3 regions of the Chitinophaga varians genome follow, and region 2 is predicted to be linked to each of the others. Evidence: riboswitches for the same ligand, from Rfam matches in the RefSeq annotation. Region 2 holds a riboswitch; each other region holds the start of a gene.
The links. Region 2 has a riboswitch for cobalamin ahead of HGH92_RS03975 (DUF5074 domain-containing protein). Riboswitches for the same ligand answer to the same signal wherever they lie in the genome.

Region 1: it holds a riboswitch for cobalamin, as region 2 does, so the genes downstream of both, HGH92_RS00290 (DUF5074 domain-containing protein) here and HGH92_RS03975 (DUF5074 domain-containing protein) in region 2, are expected to answer to the same signal.
Region 3: it holds a riboswitch for cobalamin, as region 2 does, so the genes downstream of both, metE (5-methyltetrahydropteroyltriglutamate--homocysteine S-methyltransferase) here and HGH92_RS03975 (DUF5074 domain-containing protein) in region 2, are expected to answer to the same signal.

Annotation. Positions count from the first base shown of each region.
Region 1 covers NZ_JABAIA010000001.1:70,071-73,999, reverse strand. The annotation lists gene HGH92_RS00295 (FG-GAP-like repeat-containing protein) at 1-1,439, opposite strand, end outside; cobalamin riboswitch at 1,657-1,875, shown strand; gene HGH92_RS00290 (DUF5074 domain-containing protein) at 2,123-3,274, shown strand; gene HGH92_RS00285 (PKD domain-containing protein) at 3,313-3,929, shown strand, end outside.
Region 2 covers NZ_JABAIA010000001.1:977,437-981,365, forward strand. The annotation lists gene HGH92_RS03965 (SRPBCC family protein) at 105-551, shown strand; gene HGH92_RS03970 (hypothetical protein) at 562-1,578, opposite strand; cobalamin riboswitch at 1,680-1,887, shown strand; gene HGH92_RS03975 (DUF5074 domain-containing protein) at 2,082-3,356, shown strand; gene HGH92_RS03980 (S41 family peptidase) at 3,476-3,929, shown strand, end outside.
Region 3 covers NZ_JABAIA010000002.1:1,324,759-1,328,687, forward strand. The annotation lists gene metE (5-methyltetrahydropteroyltriglutamate--homocysteine S-methyltransferase) at 1-1,560, opposite strand, end outside; cobalamin riboswitch at 1,725-1,907, opposite strand; gene HGH92_RS19960 (BrxA/BrxB family bacilliredoxin) at 2,128-2,553, shown strand; gene HGH92_RS19965 (WG repeat-containing protein) at 2,869-3,929, shown strand, end outside.

The sequences.
Region 1 (3,929 bases), 910 kb from region 2:
GAGGCCCAGGAGACACCGTAATTAGTGCTTTTATAGAACAGGTGGTTAAAATCTTCTTCAAAAGAATATAATACCCCATTACCAGCATAGGTCAAACCTATCGGCTTGCCTATCGGGAACTGTGACCTGCCGCTCCAGCTTGCACCCTGGTCTGTACTGGACACCAGCACCCGCTGACTGCTGTTAACACCGTTGGGCACAGCAGGGAAGGAGAGCAGTTGCATTAATAGTTTATTTTGCTCCGGCATGTATACGAGGTAAGGTTGCTGGATGTCATCATTGTTCCACGCATTACCACCGAGATGCTGCAACTCCGCGGGTTTAATGGCAGTAGAATCGACTTTCCATACCGCATGGTTGTAGGACCATAAGGTGGCCTGGCCGGTGGTATCTTTTACAGCCAGCAGGTCATATCGTCTATCACCGGAGAAATCAGTGCCGTTGAACTCTCCCAGGCAAAAGGTGTGGCCGGAGTAATCACCCTGCCCTTCCATCATGGCGGCGGCAACTCCGAAGCTACTGCCAGTGCTGTTCCACATTACGGCGCGACCATATTGTGGTGTAACGGCCACCAGGTCGCTCCGGCCATCGCCGGTCATATCGGCCGCCATAAAATTATAGCCGGTGTAGTTGCCCTGGTTCTCCATCCACGAAGCGGCCGTCCCCAAACTGCTGCCGGTGCTGTTCCATATTACTGCCCGGCCAGGTTGGGGTATGACTGCTACCAGATCGCTCTTTCCGTCTCCGGTCATATCAGCCGCCAAAAACGTATAACCGGTATAGTTACCCTGGTTGTCTGTCCATACCGCGGCGGCTCCCATCCCGTTACCTGTACTGGGCCAGATAATGGTGCGGCCGGTGGCCGGCGTAACGGCCAGCAGATCGGCTTTTCCATCACCGGTCATATCGGCCGTCAGGAATGTATAGCTGCTAAGATTGCCCTGGTTCTGCATTAGGGGAGCCATCAATGGAAAACCACTGCCACTGCTTCTCCAGATCACCGCTTTCCCAAGCTGTGGCTCAACAGCTATCAGATCGGCTTTTCCGTCACCAGACATATCAGACACCATAAAATTATATCCGCTATAATTGCCCTGGTTCTCCATCCAGGCTACAGGAGCACCGAAAACATAACCTTTATTTTCCCATACGACAGCACGGCCAAATTGTGGCGTAACAGCGATGAGATCGGCCCGCCCGTCGCCCGTCACATCACCAGTAAGAAAATTGTACCCGGTAAAGTTACCCTGTCTCTCCTGCATGATTTTGCTTTCAAATAACAGGTTGTTGATGGGCGTACCCTGTAACAGTAAAGCCCCCATTGTTTTTTCGCCTGCATCGAGGGGGGATAGTTTTTTTTCGGGTTTAGTGCAGGAAAAGAGGAGGAAGGCCATCAGCAACCAGATGGCGGGACAGGTTTTTTCAAATAGTTTTTTCATAAAATAAGGGTTTGAAGAACAACAATTAATTCGGTTAAGATATGCTTGCCAAAATATAGTTATTCCCTAAAATATTGTAGGTTTTTTAAGGCTTGACTAATTCAGTGGCGGATAAAGACGGGAATCCGGGAACCTGCCACGGGCTGGGGCTCCAGCGTGGTTTTCAGCCACTTTATTTTTTGCGCTTTATTTTATTGGATATAAGCGGAAGTTAACGTACGTTTGTAAGGCAACTGGTTGTTCTGTTCATGCAGAACATTAAAAGGGAATCCGGTGTAAAACCGGAGCTATCCCCGTAGCTGTAATCCTGCCTGCCGGCTTATAACCGGCAATGTTTTTCCGGAGTTTGCTCCATACCACTGTCTGCGATTGCGGATGGGAAGGTTTCCGGAAAAGCAGGAGAGCCAGAAGACCTGCCAGCTGTGATCACCATTCGTCGCTTTCGGGTGAAAGGCTGTAGAATGTAGGCCTGCCGGCTTTATATTCGCGTATTTGTTTTTTTGTTTCACCTGCGTGCGGGTACGGGAAAGAAAACCTGTACTGTTTTTTCAGGCTGTGAAAAGCAGCTATTGTAGCAAATTGTTTTTGAGTGAAAAACAAAATGGATAACCCTTGCCTCCTATGAACGACCGGATGTCCTATGATGCTCATTTTTTATTTAGCATAACCACAATTTGTAAACTATGAAATCAATCAAGTGTTTGGCCCTGGCGGCCTCGCTGTTAATCCTGTTCGCCGCCTGTAAAAAAGAAAACACCGATTCCGGGTTAGGACTGATAACCAAAGAAAACGCCAATGCGGTACATGCCGGTGCAACCCTCCTCGGCAAATATCAAAACGGCTTCCTGATGGTACATGAAGGACAGTACGGTGTCAACAATGGTGATCTGTGGTACTATAGCTATGACAGCAACAAAGTAGCGAAAGACATCTACAAAGCGGAGAACCCCGGTAAAAACCTGGGCCCAACTACCTCCACACTGCAGTTTGCCACTATCTACAATGGCAAGGTGTATATGGTCGCAAAAGTGGGAGGCCCGCTGGTGGCCACTGATGCCAATTCCCTGGTGGAAACCGGCAGGATTGCCAATCTGCCTCAAAGTGAAGGTTATGCCTTCGTAGGCGTAGATGCCAGCAGAGGGCTGCTGAGCGCGGTGGACGGTGTTTATCGCATCAGCCTCTCCGGGCCATCGCTGGGCGCCAAAGTAGCAGGCATTAGCGGCCCTGCGGGCGATATGCTGCTGGCTGGCAACTATGTGTTTGTGATGACCAAAGACGATGGGGTAGTGGCACTGAACGTATCCGACTACAGCATCGCGAAAAAATTTGGTATCGGCGACGCAGGCTTTGCCCGTACCAATGACGGCACTGTCTGGGTAGCCGGTAAAGATTCACTGGTGGCCATTAACCCGGCTTCGTTGGCGGTGTCCCGTGTGAAACTGCCTTTTGCCACTACTAACCCTTGGGCTTATCTGTCCTGGCGCTCCGGTTCCCTGACATCTGACGGATCATCCGTGTTTATTGCCGCCCGTCAGTCCACTGCCGGTATTGGCGGCAACATCGAATATGGTGGTACGCAGTTGTACCGTTATGTTCCGGGTAATCCCGCGTCGCTGTCAGCGCCTTTCCTGACAGTGCCTTCCGGTCAATATTTCTACGGTTCTGCCGTACGCTATAACGCCACGCGCAATGAACTGCTGGTGATCACGCTCACAGACCAGTTCGGCGCCAGCAACGATAACCGTTGGCTGATGTATGACGCCAATACCGCCGCGTTGAAAGAAACAGTGCGGTATACCGGTTATTATTTCCCGGCCCTGCCAGTATTTTATTGATCATGTTCCTTCTTTCCCTCCAACCTTAAATAAATAATATGAAGATTTCCTATTTGCCAGCTATCGCACTGGCCACCCTTTTTTTCTCGTCTTCCTGCCGTAAAGAGGCTTTAACGGGTACGCTGAACAGCCCTGAAACAGCACGTGCCGGGATTGTCAGCAATGTGGCTGTCAGGCAGGCCACGCTGACCAGTAGCCCGCTTATCAGTACCGTATATACGTACATGCCGGCGCCGGGTCAGTACATCAATGAGTCTGGCCTGGGTTCTGCCGCTGCTGCGCAGGCATTGGTGGGTAGCACCACTAACATGGTATCGCTGGGCGGCTATGGTGGTTACATTGTTTTTGGGTTTGATCATTCCGTAGTGAACGGGACCGGGGCAGACCTCGGCATATATGGCAATCCGTCCGGCCCTGCCTATCAATGGTCTGAGCCGGGGATTGTGATGGTAAGCCAGGACGTTAATGCCAACGGTATTCCTGATGATCCCTGGTATGAACTGGCCGGCAGCGAATACACTGCGTCCGGTACTGTCAAAAATTACCGGATCACCTATTACAATCCACATGCTGCCGGAACAAATGTAAACTGGACCGATAACCTGGGCAACAGCGGATATGTACAGGCCAATGCCTTTCATACGGCCAACAACTA
Region 2 (3,929 bases):
ATATTTCCCATCTCCTTCCAACGTCCAAATCACCGCTAAAAATTGTCCATATCACCCTCCGCCAAGTTTCACGCAAAAAACTACTTTTGAAAAAAACATTTCCTATGGCGAACATCTTACACCGTGTGGGCGTTAAAACGGCTTCGCCCGATAACGTTTACCGCACACTTACAACAAGGGACGGACTTGCCGGCTGGTGGACCACCGACACCAAAGGAGAAGGTGACCAGGTGGGCAATATCATCGAATTCCGGTTTGGCAATGATGGATTCGATATAAAAGTCAAAAAACTACAAGCCCCCACACAAGTGGAATGGGAAGTACTGGATGGCCCGCAGGAATGGATCGGCACCACCATCAGTTTTGAACTGAAACAGGAAGGCGATTACATCATCCTGCTGTTTAAGCATCTGAACTGGAAAGAGCCGGTAGAGTTCATGCACCATTGCAGCACGAAGTGGGCCATATTCCTGATGAGCCTGAAATCACTGGTAGAAACAGGGAAAGGCGCCCCCTTTCCTGTTGATGTCAAAGTTGACAACTGGAACTAAAAATAAATGCTTATTCATCGCTTTCATCTTTGGGTGCAGGAAGATTGATAACGGGCAACTTCTCTCCCCTCGCTTTCGCGACCCGGTAATGTGACCAGTTTTCAATTTCCTGCTCTCCATAGATGATCATTCTCACAGCAACATCTTTGGTGTCCATATCTCCGACATACATTTTCTGATGATCGGGCACGGCTTCGTAACTGCTCTTCAGCTGCTCCTTATTTTCGAGTGTTGGATTGTCCAGGTATTGCTGATACGCCGTTCTGCAAACTTCGATGGAAGAAGGCTCTCCCTTTAACTCCCTGATAATGTCCCGGACTTCCAGTAATTTCTCCCGGATATCGGTGGCATACTGCTCCTTTTGGACTGTAAAGCTTCCAAGGCCATGTATGTTGACTTTAGCATGTACCGGAACTTCCGACAAAATTATTCCTTTGGTTATTAATTCCTCGAATTCTTCCAGGGTGGTGTATACCGTTTTTTCCAGACGGGACAGATGAATGGTAAGGTCGGGGAAAATGATCACTTTAACCAGGTGGTATTCCTCGCTCACTTTATAAAACAGGTGTATGCTTTCCCCGCCTATTTTTTCAGGAAAAAAATCATTGGCCGTTCTTTTTTGTTCTTTGTAAACAGTTCCGTTTGCGCTCTCTCCTATCTTAATACCATTAACAACTTTTTGCCTGTATTGGTAGATATTTTCCAGTGTTGGGTTGAGTATCCTGATCAGCTGCAACACATAGTCAATAAAACTTTCCGCATCAAACAACCAGGAACCATTGGTGATGGTCCAGCTGCCCAGTCCATGAATAGAGATAGCTTCATTGTCCGGGATATTCAACACTACCCAACCTCTTCTGACATCTTCCTTAAAATGTGCGAGATCTTCAAAGTTCCAGCAGTCTACTCTGCCATCTGCATAAACATCAATATCAACAAAAAAATAACTGCCATTACGGATAACCGCGGGAATGGAAAAGCCTTCGATCAGTTGTTTTCTGTATACGTTTGTGGTTGGGTTAATCATCTTTCTTTTCTTTTTTGAAGAAACTGGTATTCAGCTGGCTAAAGTATTCTTTTTTAGTCGTTCACACAAACGGCACCTCTTTCTTTTTCAATAATTTATTGTACTTTCGCGCCGCAATTGGTTTTTAACATAGGTTTCACGATGTTAAAATTAATAGGGAATCAGGTGTAAATCCTGAGCAGACCCGCTACTGTAAGTTCTGCAACAACACCCGGACATCTACTCGCCACTGTTTTTAGTGAATAAAAACGGGAAGGCCGTCCGAAGTGAGAACAAGCCAGGAGACCTGCCAATGCAGATAATTTTTAAAGCTTCGAGGATAGGGCTTTGAATGCAACTTGCACTGAAATTATTTCGGCGTCTTATTGTTTTCGCATGTCATCTGATAGGCTATCAAACCAGTCATTTAGTACTAGCATTTTATGAAAAAAAGCGTTTTCGCATTTGGGGCGTTCGTCGCCGTCGCATTGGTATCCTGTTCAAAAAAAGATTCTACTGAGCCTATGCCGGTTGGGACCGGAGAAGTAGCCATCATCAATGTGCTTTCTCAAAACGGTGTAGCACAGGAAGACACCCTGGTGTTTAAAGCAAAGGCGCCACAGGGCAGCACCTTCAACTGGACCGTCAACGGCAAGGGCACCACCGCTACCGACTCCATTTTTAAATTTGTATCAACGGACATGGGTGAACATATTATCGCTGTCACCGCTTCCACCAATAATAAAAAGGTCTCCTCCCAGACAAGTGTTACCGTATATGGAAAATACAAATACGGCACCTTTATTTTAAATGAGGGCAACATGACCACGGAGAACGGATCACTGATATTCATCAGTCCCAAAGGCGTAATAACGGACAGTGCTTACTTTAAGGCCAATGGCACCCAACTGGGAAACGTGGCACAAGACCTCTTCATCAGCAACAACAAAATATACATCATTTCCCAAAACGGTAAAAAGAACGCGGTAGGCGACGCTTTTAGCAACGACGGCCTGCTCGTTGTGGCCAATGCGGAAACGCTTAAAAAGGTAGCCGCCTACAACGATGAACTGGCCGCATTAAGCTGGCCTACGCATGTGGCAGTGTTAAACGAGGAAAATGTCATCATCCGTGATAACAATGGCTTATACAGATTTAATCCGATCACCAAAGCCCTCACCTTTATCAAAGGCTCCCGGTCTGCCGCCAAGCTGACCCTGGCCGTTTCCAACAATAAAATATTTGCCGCCGCCGGCTCTAAAGTATATGTCGTGGAACCGAATAAGGACACGCTCACCTATGCTTTGGATATGAAAGGGTCTGTAAGCGGTGTGGTAAGAGCCAGTGACGGTAATATCTGGGTATCCACCACCGGATCACCTGCTAAAATTTCCAAAATCAATTTCAGGGACTACTCCCTGATAAAAGCCAATGATATCATCACAGGCAGCGTGAGCGCAGGTTTTGGGGCTACGCCGGGCATCACGGCTAAGGGGGACACGCTTTATTTCAGCGGCGCCGGTACCAAAATATACCGCCACGTTTTCAGCATGGGCGCAACTGAATTTATGGCAGATGCAAAGACAGTCGTTCAGAATGCCAACATCGTATACAACAATATCGCTGTACATCCGGTCACAGGAGAAGTATACCTGAACACCATGAAGGCTTATGGCAGAGACTACCTGACTAATAATATCAGCGTGTTCAACTTTAACAATAAAGATATTTTAAGCGCTAACTATAAAGACCACACGAAATTTCCTGCTGGTATATTCTTCACCGAATCCTTTAACTAAATACACCGGATACTGAAAGAGGAGGTTGTCTTAATATTAAGACGACCTCTTTTTATTATACAAATACTTGATATCTTTATAAGGTATCTTACCCTCTGAATATAGGATACCCGACAATTATGAAAACAACAACGAAAGTTCCGCTACAGGTGATCCTTTGTATCACCCTGTTTTTTGTTGTATTGACAAGCTGCAACCATCAAAACGGACACGACAAAACGCCCGGCAATGATAGCACCGGGCTGCTGTTGTCCGAAAACAGCATGCAGGCGGACCTGTCGGTCTTATTCACGGCTTTCAAAGATATCCATCCGGCTTATGGCCTGTATACCCCGGCAGACAGCGTGGCCAAACTGTATCACAGTATTGCCGGCACCCTTCGGCAGCCGGTGTCTGAAGACGAATTTATTACCAGAATCTCCCCTTTGGTCAGTGCTTTAAAATGCGGGCATACCCAGATCAAACATTCAGCTAACTACAAGCCATACACCGGAGATAAAACATTCCATCTGCCATTCAAGGTTTTAGTGCAAGACGACAAAGCCTGGGTTACCTATCACCAGGTAGAGGCAC
Region 3 (3,929 bases), on a different contig from region 2:
TGTGAAAACGAAGCCTGACAGCTGTTCTCCGAAGTATTCCACCATATCGTTACGCTCAAATTCACCATGTACCAGCACATCGATGCCAATTTCTTCCTGCCAGCGGATAGCTTTCTCTGTCTCTGTTTTCAGCAGGGCATCGTACTGCTCCGGGGTGATTTCCTGTTTTTTGAGTGCGGCGCGCCAGGTGCGTATTTCTTTGGTCTGTGGGAAAGAGCCGATGGTGGTAGTGGGAAACAGCGGCAGTTTTAACGCGGCCCGCTGCTGTATCCTGCGTTCTGCAAAGATGTGCTGCCGGCGGGCATCGGCATCTGTTATTTTAGCGGTGCGTTGTTTTACGTTGTGGTCGTGGACCAGGGGAGATGTTTTCCTGCTTTCTATAGCCCTGATATTTGCTTCCAGCCCGGCTGTTGCGGCTGCTGCCGGTGATGCGGAGGCCAACTGCCGTAATGTTACCACTTCCTCGATTTTCTGTTTGGCGAAGGCCAGCCACTGTTTGATTTCTGGCGTCAGGGTATTTTCCTGGCTCTCCAGGCTGAGGTCACAAGGGGAGTGCAGCAGGGAACAGGAAGGGGCGATCCATATCCTGCCGGCCCCGAGCTTACTGCTGGCTTGCGATATCTGTGACAGGGAATGACGGTAGTCATTGATCCAGATATTCCTTCCGTCTACCAGTCCCAGTGACAGTTGCATCGTATCGGACAGTAACGGGGACGCAAGGATATCCCCCAGTTGGCTCGGACATCTCACCAGATCAAGGTGCAGGATGTCAACAGGCAGTTGAAGGACTGTAGGAAGATTATCACCATAACATTCAAAATAGCTTGCCAATATGATATGCAGGTCGGGGAAAGCCGCTTTTATGTTGTGATAGGCACTGCTGAACACCTGTCTTTCTTTTTCTGCCAGATTGAGGGAAAGGCAAGGCTCGTCCAGCTGGATGGTCCGTGCGCCGGCATCATACAGTTTACCGATGATCTGCAGATACACTGGCAGCAAGCGGTCTATCAGTTCAATACGGGAGAAGTGTTGTTCTTTTTCCTTGCCCAGTAACAGGTATGAAACAGGACCAAGCAATACCGGTTTGGCATTGATCTGCTGCTGCCTGGCCTCTTTAAACTCATCGATGGCTTTTTCAGAGAAGAGTGCAAATTGCTGTGCTGCCGTGAATTCCGGGACGATGTAGTGGTAGTTGGTATCAAACCATTTGGTCATCTCCATGGCAGTGATGTCGTAACCGTCCTGCTGATAACCCCTTGCCATGGCAAACATCAGGTCGGTGGCGGACAATTGCCGCTCGGTGATCAGGGGGATGTAACGCGTTGGAATAGCGCCCAGCATCAGGCTCATGTCCAGCACCTGGTCATAAAAGGAAAAGTCGTTGCATGGGACGAGGTCAATACCGGCATCCTGTTGAAGCTGCCAGTTCTTTTGGCGAATGCCTTGCCCTGTGGCTAATAATTCAGACAGTGTCTGTTTGCCTGCCCAGTAAGCTTCGCAGGATTTTTTGAGTTCACGCCGGCTGCCTATCCTCGGGTAGCCAAGATTGTGTGTGCGCATCTGAAACTTTTAAAATGATGAAATCAATTAAAAGTTCTTTGCTGAATTTCACGATGTTTCGCGGAAGGGGAATGACGGAGAAGCATAAACGATCTCCCTGCAGGGCACAGGATGCCCATAGGTACACAGAGAAAATCATCCGACATTACTTCAATCCGCGAAAGCATTGTCAAATCCGGTTAGGCAGGTCTCCTGGCTTGTAACATTTTGCCGTCCTTCCCACCTTGCGGCAGTGGACATCATTGTGGCAAAACCTTTAAGTTACTTACAGTTGCGGGACAGCTTGTGATTTACACACAATTCCCTATTAATTTACGTGAAGTAAAACCTCTCCGGCTGATAAGAAATAAAGTAAGAACTGATTGTGCCTGCGAAAGTATACAATTCGCCAGATAAAAGCCAAACGGTTTTTGTAAGGTGCTTTTTGTTGCTGGTTTTCAATGTATTAAATGGTTTTTAAAGCTGCCTCTGTCAGAAAAAAGCTGTATCTGCCGGTAACATTTTGAAACGTTGTGGTGTTATAGAATGTGATATGATTACCCATTTCTAACCCTCAAATACATTATCATGCCTTATTCCCCTTTATTAATTAAGCCATTTAAAGATGAGCTGACCGACCTGGGCGTAAAGGAAATGCTTACGCCGGCGGATGTAGACAAAGCGATGGCCCAGGATGGAACAACAATGGTGATCATCAACAGCATCTGCGGTTGTGCTGCCGGTGTAGCCCGCCCTGCTATCAGGAAAATCATGGAAGACAACAGTATTAAAAAGCCGGACCGTATAGTGACGGTCTTTGCCGGTCAGGACATGGAAGCGACTGCGCGTTTCCGTAGTTACATACCGGACATTCCTCCTTCATCACCATCTATCGCGCTGTTCAAGGACAAGGAGTTGATTTATTTCCTGCCGAAATTCAGAATTGAGAGCAGAGAGGTGAACGATGTTGCCAATGATGTGAAGAGTGTTCTGGAGGAATATCTTGCCGTATAAATGGCAGTATAAATTACAGCGTAAATAAAGGCCGGGTGTCCCCCGGCTTTTTTATGCAGATAAAGGGCGATAAAACTGTTTTGATCAGCAGCAGCAGCTATTGCATGCATTGGCGGGTACGGTCGTCTTCAATGGAGAGGAGCCTGGGGTAAGAAGTGATACCGGCGACGGCATAATGTTAGTGCATTCCGGTACATAATCCGGAAAAGCCTAAGTGGTTGCTTTTTTGGCAGTTAGCATTTTTTTACTATTTTTCGCCCCCGTAAGGGTTTGTTATATCCAATTCCCCCAATATTTAATTATTAATAACGATCAATGAGGAGAACCACCAACCGATTTAGTACATGCGTAGCAGTTATGCTGGCGGTGCAGGCCTGTAAAAGTCACCAGCCGTCACAGTTTGTAGCAGACTTTGTAAAACAATTAGACGGCAAAAGCCTGGCAGAAGCGAAAGCACAGCTGGAAGAGGAAAATGAGAAAGTAGGCGCTTTCATCAAATTCATGGGCAATTTCAAGAACGAAGATAAACCGCAGCACTTTAAGCCGGAAGACGAAAAGGAAGGCTCGCCTTTTTCTATCACCGATCCGGCCCGGATGGAAGCGGCCTATCAGCTCGCCCTCAGCGACGCAGGCTTCAACCAGAAGTATAGCAACGGCTACAGCCAGCTGGAACCGGACGGCCCTTCTATGAGGAGAAGCGCAACTGAGACACCTGTTTTTATTACGAAGGAAATATACTTCCACGACGGAAGCAAACAATCTGAGAAGCTCGACCTGAGTGAGTCTCACCGGGTAAATTCCCTGAAAACGATCGATAGCGTTCTGGCAGAGGCCACCTACAGCTATCCGGTGAAAACCGCTGTTATTCAGCTGGATGATAAACATGACAAGGGCGACTTTAAAGGTACGCCTGTGAAACTGGAGCGCATTCAGGACAACTTTGTCCGTGTTTCTCTGGAAAAGGAAGCCTATAAAGGTTACCTCGAAATAGAAGCATTTAATAAAGATGGTAAACAGCTGGACCGCACCAGCTATCTCAGAGCGCCGGAAGGCGGTGAGAACATCGCAGGCATGCTGAAAGACTACAGGAAGGTCGTGGAAGGGCTGTTGAAGAACCTGGAGAAAGGCGCCTATAAAGACATAGCCGCCCTGCAGAAAGACATCCTGGACAAGATGCCGTCTGAAACACCTTTTGACGATGTGGACAAAGGCTACGTGGACGCCTACTTCAAAGGGAACGTTGCCAGGATCAAAGTACATATCCAGGACGGCACCAAAGAAGGAAAGAAAACCCTGGTCTTGCGCAACCTGGAGCCTAACCATACCGGCTTGATGATGGTAGCAGAGGCCGGCAGCGATAAATTTGGATTTATATC